DNA from 2 places in the Pseudomonas sp. 8(2025) genome. Region 1 is predicted to be linked to the other one. Evidence: riboswitches for the same ligand, from Rfam matches in the RefSeq annotation. Region 1 holds a riboswitch; the other holds the start of a gene.

Evidence for each region. A riboswitch is a leader RNA that binds a small molecule or an ion and turns the genes downstream of it on or off. The one in region 1 is predicted to bind cobalamin.
Region 2: linked by a shared signal. The riboswitch ahead of cobO (cob(I)yrinic acid a,c-diamide adenosyltransferase) and the one ahead of ACUXVH_RS27085 (TonB-dependent receptor plug domain-containing protein) in region 1 are both predicted to bind cobalamin.

The regions. Positions count from the first base shown of each region.
Region 1 covers NZ_JBQOIE010000018.1:52,471-59,623, reverse strand. The annotation lists gene ACUXVH_RS27085 (TonB-dependent receptor plug domain-containing protein) at 1-1,505, opposite strand, end outside; cobalamin riboswitch at 1,658-1,861, opposite strand; gene ACUXVH_RS27080 (arginine N-succinyltransferase) at 2,078-3,151, opposite strand; gene ACUXVH_RS27075 (arginine N-succinyltransferase) at 3,201-4,217, opposite strand; gene ACUXVH_RS27070 (APC family permease) at 4,390-5,739, opposite strand; gene ACUXVH_RS27065 (N-formylglutamate amidohydrolase) at 5,955-6,707, opposite strand; gene ACUXVH_RS27060 (glutamine synthetase family protein) at 6,691-7,153, opposite strand, start outside.
Region 2 covers NZ_JBQOIE010000019.1:25,027-32,179, forward strand. The annotation lists gene cbiB (adenosylcobinamide-phosphate synthase CbiB) at 1-424, opposite strand, end outside; gene bluB (5,6-dimethylbenzimidazole synthase) at 421-1,071, opposite strand; gene ACUXVH_RS27470 (cobyrinate a,c-diamide synthase) at 1,064-2,404, opposite strand; gene cobO (cob(I)yrinic acid a,c-diamide adenosyltransferase) at 2,415-3,026, opposite strand; cobalamin riboswitch at 3,108-3,340, opposite strand; gene ACUXVH_RS27480 (hypothetical protein) at 3,512-4,093, shown strand; gene ACUXVH_RS27485 (PQQ-dependent sugar dehydrogenase) at 4,164-5,483, shown strand; gene ACUXVH_RS27490 (class I SAM-dependent methyltransferase) at 5,486-6,148, opposite strand; gene ACUXVH_RS27495 (C40 family peptidase) at 6,170-6,703, opposite strand; gene ACUXVH_RS27500 (C40 family peptidase) at 6,868-7,153, opposite strand, start outside.

The DNA of each region.
Region 1 (7,153 bases):
ATCCGGCCCTGGCCGTTGCTCCAGACATCGTTGGCGTCGAGGGTGATCAGGTCGTCGATCTTGCGGTGGAAGGCGCTGACGCTGGCGTTGAATTCGCCGGCCAGCAGGCTGCCCTTGTAGTCCAGGCCGAGCTCGGCATTGAGGCTCTTTTCCGGCTTGAGGTCGGGGTTGCCTTTTTCGTAGTCCTCGTTGGCGTACAGCTGCTCGGCGTTGGGCAGCTTGAAGGCGCTGCCGTACTGGCCGCGCAGTTGCCAGTGGGGCGTCAGGTCGTAGAGCGAGGTGAGCATGCCCACGGTGGCGCTTTCGCCGCCGCTGATTTTCTCGTGGCGCACGCCCAGGCTCGGGTGCCAGTCGGGCAGGGCGTCGAACACCGGGCGCAGCTGGGTGTACAGGGCATTGGCCTGGGCCTGCTTGTTGTCGATCTTGAGCACGTCGTCCTGGCCCTTGAACCACTGGTTGTCGGTGCCCAATACCAGCACGTGGCCGCCGTCCAGCTCGGCCTTGCCCTCGGCCTGCAGGCCCCAGTCGGTGAAGCCCCAGTAGTCGTTGTGGTTGCGCACCTTGAGGCTGGCGTCGTCGAGGCTGTCGATCCTGGTGTAGCGGGTGTCCCAGTCGTTGACATGGCCCTTGACGAAGTAGCTGAAGCCTTCGCCCAGGCGCTGCTCGAAGGTCGCGGTGGCGATCTGCTGGATGCGGTCGTTGGTGGTTTTCCGGTTGTTCACCGGGCGGGCGAAATCCAGGTTGGCGTCGCTGTACTGGTAGAACAGTTCCAGCCGCGAAGCGTCGCCAAGGCCCTGGATCGCCTTGGCGCCGAAGGTGGTCACTTCATAGCTGCGTTTCTTGTCCCGGGTGTTGGCGTTGTAGGCGCTGTTGCGAAATGGCTGGTAGCCATCGGAGACGTTGTGGCTGACATAGGCCAACAGCCCCAGCTCGCCCAGGCCGTTGCTGAGGATTTGCTCGGTGCGGGCGTCGCCGCTCCTGCCCATGAAACTGTCCAGGCCCAGGTTGACCTCGCCGGAGACGTCGCGGGTCTGCGGGCTGCGGGTGACGATGTTGATCACCCCGGACACCGCTTGTGTACCGAACAGCAGGCTCTGGCCACCCTTGAGCACCTCGATGCGCTCGATGGCGTTGGCCGGCAGGGTATCCAGGTACAGGCCGCCGTACAGGCGGTTGTTCAGGCGCACGCCTTCCAGCAGGATCAGGGTGTCGTCGTTGCGCCCGCCCAGCAGGGAATAGGTGCCGTAGTCGAAGGGGCCATTCTTGGGCGCCACATACAGCCCCGGCACGTACATCTGCAGGACCCGGGTGATGTCGCTGCTGGGGCCGGCGCGTTCGATCTGCTGGCGGTCGATGATCTCCACCTTGCTGCCGTACCGGGCCATTTCGGCCACCGTGGTGGACTCCACCGAGGGGGCGGAAACAAATTGCCGGTCCAGCGTCAGGGGGCTGTCGTCCGCCAGCAGCAGGGGGCTGAACAGGCAGCCGAGCAGGGCGCCGCTCATGGTGCGGCCAGGTGCACGCCAGTCGCGTGCAAGGAAAGCGTCAGGTGTTGTCATTGTTGGTCTTCTCGAAAGTGTCTTCGGGAAGCACGCAGGAGAGGGTATCGGCCACGGGCACGCGACCATACCGGCCCATGCCCGCCCACCGCAGGATTGCCAAACAGACGTCACAGGCCGGTCTCCGGGCTTGCGAGTCTGGCGGCATTCGCCTTCCCATACCTTGGGTACAGTGGCCTGTTGAATGCAGCACTCGCTTACCGTTGCGGGGGCAGCACCGGACTTGCCCGAAAAGGGGCGCACCGGTTTCCCGTTTCACCTCCTGCACGGCGGCAGGAGGCACCTGAAACTGGGCGGCATATGAACATCCGCCCCGGCGTTCGTCAACGTTGCGCCTGCCGCCAGGTGTTACCGGATTCATCGCCCTGACGCCTCTGTAGCCGCTGCCGAGCCCGCGAGGCTGCGCAAAGGCCCGCAGGGCCTTGCTTGGCAGTCTCATGTCGAGCACCTCAGCGGTCTTGAGATTTCGCGCCCCTGCGGGCCGTTCTTTCGAACGCGGCCCGAGCCTGCGGCAGCGGCTACAGGAGCAGGGCGCTTTGCGGGGCCAGGTGCCGCTGTGCGTGCAGGGCCGTGCGTGACTCGCAGGCCAGCAGCGGCACCGCCCGTACCGAGTCGCCCGGCTGCAGTTGCAGGCGCTTGGCGGTCAGCCGGTCCACCAGTAGGCAACCCGAAACCAGGCGCCCGGGGGCGGCGGTGATGCGGCAGCTTTCCAGGCGCCGGTTGTGAATCAGCCACACCGGCGCCTGTGCATCCGGAGTGCCCACCAGCAGGGGCAGGGTCTGGCTTTCGCGCACGCTGCGGATCTTCGCCACCTCGGCCTCGATCAGCGGCCCGCCATCGAAGATGTCGATGCAGCCCTGATGGCTGAAGCCTTCGTCGCGCAGGATGCTCACCGCCTGTTCGGTGCTGGCGTGGGCCTGGCCGATGGCGGCCTGCGCCTGGGGGCTGAGCAGGCAGGTGTACAGCGGCTGGCGCGGCATCAGTTCGGCGATGAAGGATTTGCTGCCGTGGCTGGACAGGCGATTGGCCTGCTGGAAACCCATCTTGAAGAAGTGCCGCCCCAGGCTGTCCCAGAACGGCGAGCGGCCCTGGCTGTCGAGCTGGCCGCGCAGTTCGGCCACCAGCTTGTCGCCGAACAGCCGGGGGAATTCGGCGACAAACAGCAGGCGCGCGGTGGACAGCAGGCGGCCGGTGTAGCCCTGGCGGTGATCGCGGCGCAGGAACAGCGAGCACAGCAGCGACTGCCCGGTCATCTCGTTGCACAGGAACAGGGTCGGGATGTGCTTTTCGATGCCCAGCACCGGGGCGCTGCCGTGGGTGGTGCCGACCCGGTAGTTGTAGCAGGGCTCGCGCAGGCCGATGGCGCCGCTCAGGCCGCAGACCCCGATCACCTGCTGCTCGTCATCTTCCATGACGAACAGGTAGTCGGCATCGGCCCGCTCCACCTGGTTGGCGAAGGCTCGCTGCGCCCAGCGCACCCGATGGGCCAGGCGCTCGGGGTCGGTGGACAGGTTGTTCAGTTCGCGACAGCTGCCTTCGAGCAGGCTCAAGACCGCCGGCAGATCGGTGACGCGGATCGGACGGACGATCATTGGCGGGCTCCTGGCAATGACGCCGGGCAGGGGGGCAACAGGGGCCGGTTCATAAGGCAACGCTCCGTACCGGCTCGCCCGGCGCCAGTTGCAGGGCCTGGAACATGGCCGGGTCGAGGCCGATTTCAGCGCCCGGGGCGGTGTCCAGCGCCGCGACTATGGCGCGAAAGCCCTGCAGCCGCTCGTTGCTCAGCAACCACTGCTGGCCCTGGCCGCTCTGGGGGCTGGGGTAACTGGTGGCGACCCGGCTCTGGGCGATCGAGCGCAGTTGGTGGCTGCGCCCCTGAAGTGTCGGCCCGGCATCGAACAGGTCGACGTACTGGGTCGGCGCGAAGCCTTCGTCGATCAGGATCTGGCAGGCCTCCCGGGCATCCGGGTGAACCTGGCCGATGCAGTCCTGGGCCGCCTGCGCCAGCATCGGGATGTACAGCGGGTACTGGGGCATCAGTTCGGCGAGAAAGCCGCGGCCCTGCAGGGCGCACAGGCGCTCGGCCTCGACATAGGGCAGGTCGAAGAAGTGCTGGCCCACGGCTTGCCAGAACGGCGACTCGCCGTTGGCGTCGCTGTAGCCGACGATCTCGCTGATGCAGCTGTCGGCGAAGCGCTGGGGGTGGGCGGCGATGAACAGCAACCGCCCGCGGGAGGTGAGCTGGGCCAGTGGCGTGCCGCCCAGCGGCGGGTCGACATGGAAGCTGCGCAGCAGGGTCTGTTCGCTGAGGTCGTGGCACAGCGACAGGGTGGGCACCCCGTGCTGGATGTTCAGCTCCCGGGAACTGCTGATGAACGGGCGGTTGCGCAGGCTGTAGAACGGGCTGGCAAAACCGGCAGTGGCGAGGATGTCCGAGCAGCCGCGCAACTGGCCGCTGTCGAGGTCCTCGAGCACCAGGAAATAGTTCTCCGGGCCCTGGCTGGCCTCGCTCTTGGCGAAGGAGGCCTGGGAATCGAGGATCTTGTCCCGCAGGCAGGTTTCGTCATCCACCAGGGAGGTCACGCCCAGCAGGCGTTCGCGGGCCAGGCGCCGCAGTTGGGGCAGATCGGATAACGCCACCGGACGCAAGGCCAGCATGGGTGTACTCCTGTATCAAGGGCCGCTTGCCCCGGGGGGCAGGCACTGGCCAGACATCACTGTCGGTTACCACGCAGTTCCATGGCCGCGGCATCCGGCGGCCAGTCCCCGGGCCGCTCTTGCTGGCAGCGCCGGGGTTGGCGCGACGCCCTGGGGCGCCGCGCGGGTGCAACTAGTGCTTGAGCGGGTCGGGCAGGGCGGCACCGCTGCCCAGCTTGTTCAGCAGGAACAGGTAGACCAGCCCGGCAAGGATCCAGATGGCGCCGAGTTTCTGCGCATCCACGCCCATGTTGTACATGATGGCGCTGACGATCACGAAGCCGATCACCGGGCAGATCAGGTGGCGCACCACCTGGCCGGACTTCTGCCGGCGCCAGTAGAAATTGATCACGGTGATGTGCAGCAGCATGAAGCCGCTCAGGGCGCCGAAGTTGACCAGGGAGGTCAGGGTGTCCACCGAGTTGATGAACAGGTAGCAGATCAGCAGCGACAGCACCGCCACCAGGTAGATGCTGATGTGCGGGGTGTTGTGCTTGGGGTGGACCTTGGCCAGCACCTTGGGCAGCTTGCCGTCGCGGGCCATGCCGAACAGCAGGCGCGATACCGCGGCCTGCGAGGTGATGGCCACCGCCACGCCCCAGGCCAGCGCCGTGGCCACTCCGGTGAGGGTCGCCAGCCAGCTGCCGGCGGCCAGTTCGGCGATTTCATAGAAGGCGGTGTCGGCGGACTTGAAGCCCATGCCGGCGGCCAGGTCGGTGGCGATCCAGGTCTGTACCACGAAGATCGCGCCCATCACCACCAGGGTGATCAGCGCGGCGCGGCCGACGCTGCGGCCCGGGTCGCCCTTGACCTCTTCGGCGAGCGTGGAGATGGCATCGAAGCCGAGGAACGACAGCACCGCAATCGAGACGCCCTGCATCAGCATGCCGAAGTGGAAGTTCTCCGGGTTGTACAGCGGCGCCAGGGTCAGTTGGCCGTTGCCGGCGCCACCGTGCAGGGCATTCCAGGCGTAGAACAGGAAGATCCCCAGGACCGCCAGTTGCGCCAGCAGGAACAGGATGTTCATCCGCGCGGTGAAGGTGATGCCGCGCAGGTTGACGAAGGTGGCGCTGACCAGGAACGCCAGGATGAAGCCGACCTTGGGCACTTCCGGGTACAGGTGGTTGAGCGCCATGGCCGCGTAGACGTAGAGCAGCGGCGGGATCAGCAGGTAGTCCAGGAGCATCAGCCAGCCGGCAAGAAAGCCCACATGGGGGTTGAGGCCGCGCTGGGCGTAGGAATACACCGAACCGGCGATGGGAAAGGCGCGGGCCATGGCGCCGTAGCTCAGGGCGGTGAAGACCATCGCCACCATGCCGATGATGTAGGCCAGGGGCACCATGCCCGGGGCTTCCTGGTTGACGTAGCCGTAGACCCCGAACGGGGCGATGGGAATCATGAAAATCATCCCGTAGACCACCAGGTCACGCAGGCTCAGCCCGCGCTTGAGTTCCTGTTTGTAGCCGAATTCTTCAATCTCCATGAAGCCGTTCTCCTTGAGCCTGTGTAAGTGGGTAAAGGCGGGGCCCTGCGGGTCGTCATTGACACCTCGGGCCGCGCTTTCGTGTTTGAACCTGGCAGGGTTTAAAGACACACCACAGCGGTTTTTCTAGTTGTTGTACCGGTCCTGCAAACAGCGTTTTGGCGCGCCGGGTGAGTCCTTCGGGGCGCGCCGGTGAAACCTTCCTCTCGCCGCGGCTACAGCAGCGGCGCCAGTGTATCGCTCCAGTGCTGCACCGCTTCAGGGGTACGCAGCAGATCGTTGCGCACCTCGATCAATACCGACGCCAGGCCACGGGCGTCGCCGTGCACCGGCACGGTCATGTCGCTCAACGGATCGATCTCGTAGGGCTGGTTGCCCGCCACCTTGATCGGCAGCCTCCACAGCCCTTCGAGGATCCGCGCCGCGTAGTCGGTGGCGCTGCCATACAGCACGCCGATTTCCAGCGCGCGCGGCTGCCCGTAGTAGACCGGGGTGAAGCTGTGGATCCCCACCACCCGCACTTCACGGCCCTGGGCCAGGCGCCGGTCGATGATCCTTTGCAGGCGCTGGTGAAACGGCGTGAACAGCTGCTGGCGGCGGTACTCGCGAGTGGCCTCGTCCAGCTGCTGGTTGCCCGGCACCTGATAGATCTCGCTTTGCAGCGGGATGCTGTCGGGGGCGTGGCGCGGTCGGTTGAGGTCGATCAGCAGGCGCGAGTAATTGGCCGCGATCAGGGTCGCGCCCAGGGCCTGGGACAGGCTTTGGGCCAGTTCCAGGGCGCCCGGGTCCCAGGCGATGTGTTCGCGGGCCGCCAGCGGGTCCAGGCCCAGGTCGTGCAGGGCCGGTGGAATGTAGTGGCTGGCGTGTTCGCACACCAGAATCAGCGGGTGCTCGGAGTCTTCACGGATCAGGCGGTAGGCCGGCTCGGTGTAGAACCCCAGCTCGGCGGATTTAGTACAGGTGTCCATAGTGCTCACAGAGTTGGGCAGCGGTCAGGTGCTCGGTCAGGGACACTTCCTTTTGTTTGACGGCGAAGTAGGTGGCCAGCAGGTCCTGGGGCAGGAACTGCAGCAGTTCAGTGTTGCCGCGCAGGCATTCCAGGGCCTGGGGCAGGGAGCCCGGCAGCGGCACGATGCCACTGGCCAGGCGTTGCTCGGCGCTCAGGTCCGAGGGGGCCTTGTCGGTCACCGCATTGAGCACCCGTTGCTGTTCGAGGCCCAGGCGCCCGGCCATCAGGATGACCGCCATGGCCAGGTGCGGCGAGGCGGTGGCATCCAGGGCGCGGAATTCCAGGTTGTACTGCGGCGCCACCGGCTTGCCGCCCAGGCTCAGGGTCGGGCAGATGCGCAGCGAGGCTTCGCGGTTGCGCAGGCCCAGGCAGGCGTAGGAGGCGCTCCAGTGATGAGGCTGCAGG
Region 2 (7,153 bases), on a different contig from region 1:
CCAGCACCGATTCGGTGGCCGCGCGGGCCACTTCGGTGGCGTCCAGCTCGCTAGTCTGGCGACTCACCAGAAACCCCACCCGGCGGCGTGCTTCTTCCAGATCGTCACTGCGCAACGCCTGGGCCACCGGCTCCACATGCTCGCCGAGGCTGCGCAGGCCCAAGGCGCAGTACAACGCCAGGATTTCCACCAGCCAGCCGACGTAGGGCAACCAGGACAGCGCTGTGGCCACCAGGGTCAGGGGCACCACCGCCAGCACCCAGGCGGTGACGCCATGGCTGCGCCAGCCACGGCCGGCGGAGTTGAAACGTTGCTCGATACGATCGGCCACACGGCCGAACGCCACCAGCGGATGCCAGCGCCTGGGTTCGCCCAGCAGCGCATCCAGCGCGACCCCGGCGACACTCAGCAAGGCCACACTCATTGACTCACTCCCCAGTAATTCTCATACAACAACTCACTCAGCGGCCGCGGTTGCGCCCAGCCTTCCAGTGCCAGCATCGGCGCCGGGTAGAATTCGGAGACCGGGCCCAGGCACAGCACGGCCACGGGCTTGGCACCTGCCGGCAGCCCCAGCAGATCGGCCAGGGCCTGAGGATCGAACAAAGACACCCACCCCATTCCCAGGCCTTCGCTGCGGGCCGCCAGCCACAGGTTCTGGATGGCGCAGGACAGGGACGCCAGGTCCATCTCCGGCAGGGTCCGACGGCCGAAGATGTGTCGTTCGCGGTCATCCATCAAGGCGGCCACCAGCACCTCGGCACAATCGCTGATGCCTTCGACCTTGAGCTTCATGAACTCGTCGGAACGCTCACCCAGGGCTTGGGCGGTGCGCACCCGCTCCGCCTCCACCAACTGCTGGATGTGCTTGCGCAACAGGCGGTCGCTGATGCGAATAAAACGCCAGGGCTGCATCAGCCCGACACTGGGCGCCTGATGCGCTGCTTCCAGCAAGCGCCGCAGCACTGCCGGCTCGACACTGCCACCCGCGAAATGACGCATGTCGCGGCGCTCGGCGATGGCCCGGTAGACCCCCTCGCGCTGCGCCTCAGAGAACCCCTGCTCACTCACCCGCCACGCCCTCGGCTAAAACCGGCTGAACAGGCGCGCCCGGCGCAAACAACGCCGCCACCGCCGCCGGATTGGACGGGAAATAGAAGTGCACATAAGAGGCCGTCATCCGCCCCTGGCGATACACCGCTTCCGCGCCGCGCCCGCCGTTGGGGCTGAGCCCACGGGCGATGGGCAGCAGCTCGGTGCTGGTCAGGGAATGGTGATAGGTGTGGCCGCGCAGACTGCCTTCGGGCAAATCCACCGCTTGCAAGGCCAGTGCCGCCAGGCGCTTCTGCATTACCGCATCTCCGGGCAGCAGGCCCAGGAGCTCGGCACGCTGGCCTTCGACATCGGTCAGGGAGTCCAGCAGGTAGAGCATGCCGCCGCACTCGGCGAGCAGCGGCTTGCCGGCCGCGTGATGGGCACGAATGGCCTGCAGCATGCTGCTGTTGCGGGCCAGGGCCTGATGGTGCAATTCGGGATAGCCGCCGGGCAGGTACAGGCTGTCCGCGTCGGGCAGCTGGGTATCGTGGATCGGCGAGAAGAAGCTCAACTGCGCCCCCATGGCTCGCAACAGATCGAGGCTGGCGCCATAGGTGAAGGCAAACGCCTCGTCCCGCGCCACGGCAATCCGCACGCCCTTGAGCAGTGGCGTGCAAGCCACCGGCGTGGGTGCAGCAAAACTCACCGCTGGCGGCAGTTCCACCTGGCAACTGCTGGCCAGGGCCTCGGCGGCGGCATCCAGGCGCAGGTCCAGATCATTCAGCTCGCTGGCCTGCACCAGCCCCAGATGGCGGCTGGGCAGCTCGATATCGGTTTCCCGGGACAAGGCGCCATACCAGCGCAAGCCTTCCGTCAGGCTGCCTTCCAGCAACTGCGCATGGCGCAGGGTACCAACCCGGTTGGCCAGCACCCCGGCAAACGGCAGGTCCGGCTGGTAGCGCGCCAGGCCCAGAGCCAGGGCGCCGAAGGTCTGGGCCATGGCGGTGCCATCGATCACCCCCAGCACCGGCACGCCGAAATGCCGCGCCAGATCGGCGCTGGAAGGGGTGCCATCGAACAGGCCCATGACCCCTTCGATCAGAATCAGGTCGGCCTCTCCCGCCGCCTCCCAGAGCAGACGGCGGCTTTCCTGCTCGCCCACCATCCACATGTCCAACTGGTACACCGCGGCACCACTGGCGCGCTCAAGAATCATCGGGTCGAGGAAATCCGGGCCGCACTTGAAGACCCGGACCTTGCGCCCCCGGTTGCGGTGCAAGCGGGCCAGGGCCGCGGTCACCGTGGTCTTGCCCTGGCCGGAAGCCGGTGCGGCGATCAACACTGCCGGGCAATGACGAACATCAGTCATGAATTCACGCTCACAGCTCGACACCTTTCTGCGCCTTGATCCCGGCCTGGAAGGCGTGCTTGACCATGCCCATCTCGGTCACGGTATCGGCCAGCTCGATCATCTCCGGCTTGGCGCCGCGACCGGTCACTACCACATGCTGCATGGGCGGACGTGCCTGCAGGTCACTGAGCACCTGATCCAGGTCCAGGTAGCCGTGCTTGAGGGCAATGTTCAGCTCGTCGAGCACCACCAGGCCAATATCCGGGTTGCTCAGCAACTCCCTGGAAACCGCCCAGGCGGCTTCAGCCGCAGCGATATCGCGCTGGCGATCCTGGGTTTCCCAGGTAAAGCCTTCGCCCATCACGTGAAAGCGCACCTGCTCGGGGAAACGCCGGAAGAACAGTTCTTCGCCGGTGCTGTTACGCCCCTTGATGAACTGCACCACGCCACACTGCATGCCGTGGCCCATGGACCGCGCCAGCATGCCGAAGGCCGAGCTGCTCTTGCCCTTGCCGTTGCCGGTCAATACCAGCAGCAGGCCGCATTCGTTGGGCGAGTTGGCAATGCGTTCATCGATCACGGCTTTTTTGCGCAACATGCGCGCCAGATGGCGCTCGTCACGATCGGGGGATTCACTCATGGGGCAGCTCTCCGTTGGGGCTGGGGAACGGGGGGCAGGGAAAAGGAACAGACGGCGCTAGCCTGGCATCGCCCACCGTGATGCCGTTGGATGGATCAGGCCGGTCTCCGGGCTCATGAGCGGCATGGCTGCCGGACTGCGCGCCTTCCCGTGTCATTGACACAGTGGCGTCAGGCGCAGTCTTGACTCATCTACCGTTGCGGGGGCAGCGCCGGAATCGTCGTCGGCTCCATCACTGGAACAGACCCTGACCGGCTTCCCTGTTTCACTCTGTCGGCCACCGGCCACAGAGCACCTGAAACAAGTCGCGAAGGTTAGAGGGTTGGGGGTGGAGCGTCAATTAAAGCCGGCCGTCGCCCCCGGCACAAAACTGCACTGCATCAATAAACTGACGCCAATCTTGTGCCACACTCAGAGCAATGATATCAAATAGCCACTTTTCAGCGCCCCAGGCGCCAACCACACAACAATAAGGGGTGAGTTCGATGCAAGGCATGATCATCAGCAATCCGAAGCTGGAATTCCTGCGCCCGATGCTGGAACGCTGGTTCGATTGCATCGATCGCTACAACGCGGTTCGCGGCGATAACGAAACGCCCTACTGGTTCGACGAGCAGGCCAATCTCGGGCTGCTCAGCGCGGCGGCCTGGATGGCCGAGATGGTCAGCCTGGAACACAGCCCCAGCAGGAAACAGCAGGAAGAAGGTGCGCGCAACGCCCGCACCGACCTGTACCTGGCCACCAAGGAAGAGCGCGCCTACATCCACGCCACCCAGCGCTGGCCAAGGGTCAACAGCCTGAACCTGACCCAGGCACTGCTGGACGTTGCCCAGGATGCAAGAAAGATCAGCTACGCCAGCGACCTGAGACTGGGTTGCCTGTTCGTTGCCCCACAAAAATCCCAGCACAGCGCTACCCCGGAAGAGCTCCAGGACATGCTCGACGAACTGCAGAAAGAGCACTGTTGCGCCGTGGCCTGGTACTTCCCCTACGCCTATCGCAAGCTGCACAACGAGGCCGGCCACTACCACCCGGGCGTCGCCGTGCTCTTCAAGGAGGCCCGCTGATCGGGCGGAACCATCGACTGGCTATGCTTCTCTATGACTACGACGTCCGTGCACTCATAGGGAAATTCGCATGCTCAAGCTTCAGCACAGCCTACTGATCGCCATCGCCGCCGGCCTCGCCGCCTGCGGCGAAACTTCCAGCCTGCAGGTGTCCGACGGCACCGGCCCCAACCCCAAGCTGCCGGAACCCAACCCGACGTTGATCCCCACGGTCAACATCGCCCCCGCCATCGGCTGGCCGCAAGGTGCAAAACCCCAGGCCGCGGCCGGCACCCAGGTCAAGGCTTTCGCCGAGAACCTCGACCATCCACGCTGGCTCTACGTCCTGCCCAATGGCGATGTGCTGGTGGCGGAAACCAACGCCCCGCCCAAACCGGATGACAGCCAGGGCATTCGCGGCTGGATCGCCGGCAAGATCATGGGCCGTGCCGGGGCGGCCGTGCCCAGCGCCAACCGCATCACCCTGCTAAGGGACCAGGATCACGATGGTGTGGCGGAGACCCGCACAGTGTTTCTGGAGAACCTCAATTCGCCCTTTGGCATGACCCTGGTGGGCAATGACCTGTATGTGGCCGATACCGACAAGCTACTGCGCTTTCCCTACCAGAGCGGCGACACCCAGATCAGCGCAGCCGCCACCAAGGTGGTCGACCTGCCCGGCGGCACCCTCAACCATCACTGGACCAAGAACGTCATCGCCAGCAAGGACGGCAGCAAGCTCTACGTCACCGTGGGCTCCAACAGTAACGTCGGCGAAAACGGCCTGGACAAGGAGCAAGGCCGAGCGGCGATCTGGGAGGTGGACCGTGAAAGCGGCCAGCACCGCCTGTTCGCCACCGGCCTGCGCAACCCCAATGGCCTGGCCTGGGAGCCGGCCAGCGGCGCACTCTGGACCGCAGTCAACGAGCGGGACGAAATCGGCAGCGACCTGGTGCCGGACTACATCACCTCGGTCAAGGATGGCGCGTTCTATGGCTGGCCCTTCAGCTACTACGGGCAACATGTGGATGTACGGGTCAAGCCGCAGAACCTCGACCTGGTGGCCAAGGCCATCGCCCCGGACTACGCGGTAGGCCCGCACACCGCGTCGCTGGGGCTGACCTTCGCCGACGGCAGCAAGCTCCCCGCCCCCTTCACCGAAGGCGCCTTCATCGGCCAGCACGGTTCCTGGAATCGCAAGCCTCATAGCGGCTACAAGGTGGTTTTCGTGCCATTCAGCGCCGGCAAGCCCAATGGAGCGCCGATCGATGTGCTTAGCGGCTTTCTCAATGCCGACGAGAAAGCCATGGGACGCCCGGTCGGAGTGGTGATCGACCAGCAAGGCGGGTTATTGGTGGCCGACGATGTGGGCAACAAGATCTGGCGAGTCTCCGCCGCCAAAGCCCCCTAGGCTCAACGCTTGCGGCACAGCGTCAGACCATCTCCCAGCGGCAGCAGCGACAGATCGATACGCGAGTCATCCTTCAAGGCGCGATTGAGCGCCTGGATGGCTCGGGTATCCTCGCTCAGGGAATCGGTCTCCAGCACGCGCCCGCTCCACAGGGTGTTGTCGAACACCAGCAGCCCGCCAACGCGCAGCAGGCCTAGCGCGGCCTCCAGGTAGGCCGGGTAGTTGGCCTTGTCGGCATCGATGAAGATCAGGTCGAAACAGCCAAGCTGCCCCGCTCGCTCCAGGCTGGCCAGGGTATCCAGGGCCGGGGCCAGGCGCAGTTCGATGCGCTGGCCCACCCCCGCCTCCTGCCAGTAGCGCAGGGCCGTAGCGTTGTAGTCGCCGGGAATGTCGCAGCAGATCAGAGAACCGTCTTCAGGCAGCGCCTGGGCCATGCACAGGGCGCTGTAGCCGGTGAAGGTGCCGACCTCCAGCACGCGACGGGCGCCGGTCAACTTCACCAGCAACGCGAGGAACTGGCCCTGCTCGGGCGCCACCTGCCAACGGGCGGTGGGCATTGCCTGGGTTTCATCCCGCAGACGACGCAGCAGGGGCGTTTCACGCAGGGAAACGTCCAGCAGGTAATGGTAGAGGGCATCGTCGAGGTTCAGCGTCCGAGCGGTCACAGGCACCTCGACCAGAGAAGATTAGGGATTGCGCGCCAGGTGTTCTGGCTGCAGGACGCGCTTGGCGCTCAGGTAGGCCTTCTGCCAATAGGCCTTGGACAGGCTGTCGAGCTTCACCGTGCCGCCGGTAGCCGGCGCATGCACGAAGCGCCCTTCCCCCACGTAGATGCCCGCATGGCTGACCTGGGAGCCGCCATTGGTGGCGAAGAAGATCAGGTCGCCGGTCTGCAGCGCGTTCTTGCCCACATCCGGCGCCTGCATGCCGATCATTTCCCGGGTTGAACGCGGCAAGGAAATACCCGCCGCATCGCGGTAGACGTAACCGATCAGGCCACTGCAGTCGAAACCGGAATCCGGGGTGTTGCCGCCCCAGCGATAAGGCGTGCCCACCAGCCCAAGGGCGCGGAACAGCACGTCTTCGGCAACCGGAGAGAAGGTTTGGGAGGAGTTGAACACCGGAGCACGCACCACAGGCGCAGGCGGCGGGGTACGGCTGGCACAGGCGCTGAGCAGCGCTGCGAGGGCAATAAGAGCAAAACGGGCTGAGGTCGACATAAGCTGGACAATCCTGATCGGGATGCGGCTTTCTCTGCCGTGGCACTGAAAACAAAACCGCGTAAGCAAGGCATACGCGGTTAGTTTCAACAATAGATCAGGATTCTAGCGCCTACACGCCAAACTTCAAGTAAGACTTTAACTTCGCCCTACAAATAGTCCGCTTATTTGCGTGCAGTGACCACGGTTGGAGCCATGGCGAGTGCGCGCTTGGCTTCGATGAAGGTCTTGCTCCAGTAGCTATCGCCCAGGCTGTCGACCCGCACACCGCCACTGCGACGGCTGCTGGAGTGGATGAACTGGTCATCGCCCAGGTAGATACCTGCGTGGCTGACGCGCCCACGACCGTTGGTGCTGAAGAACAGCAGATCACCCGGCTTGAGATTGTTGCGCGCTACCAGTGGCGCTTTCACGTTGATCATTTCGCGAGTGGAACGCGGCAGGTTCATG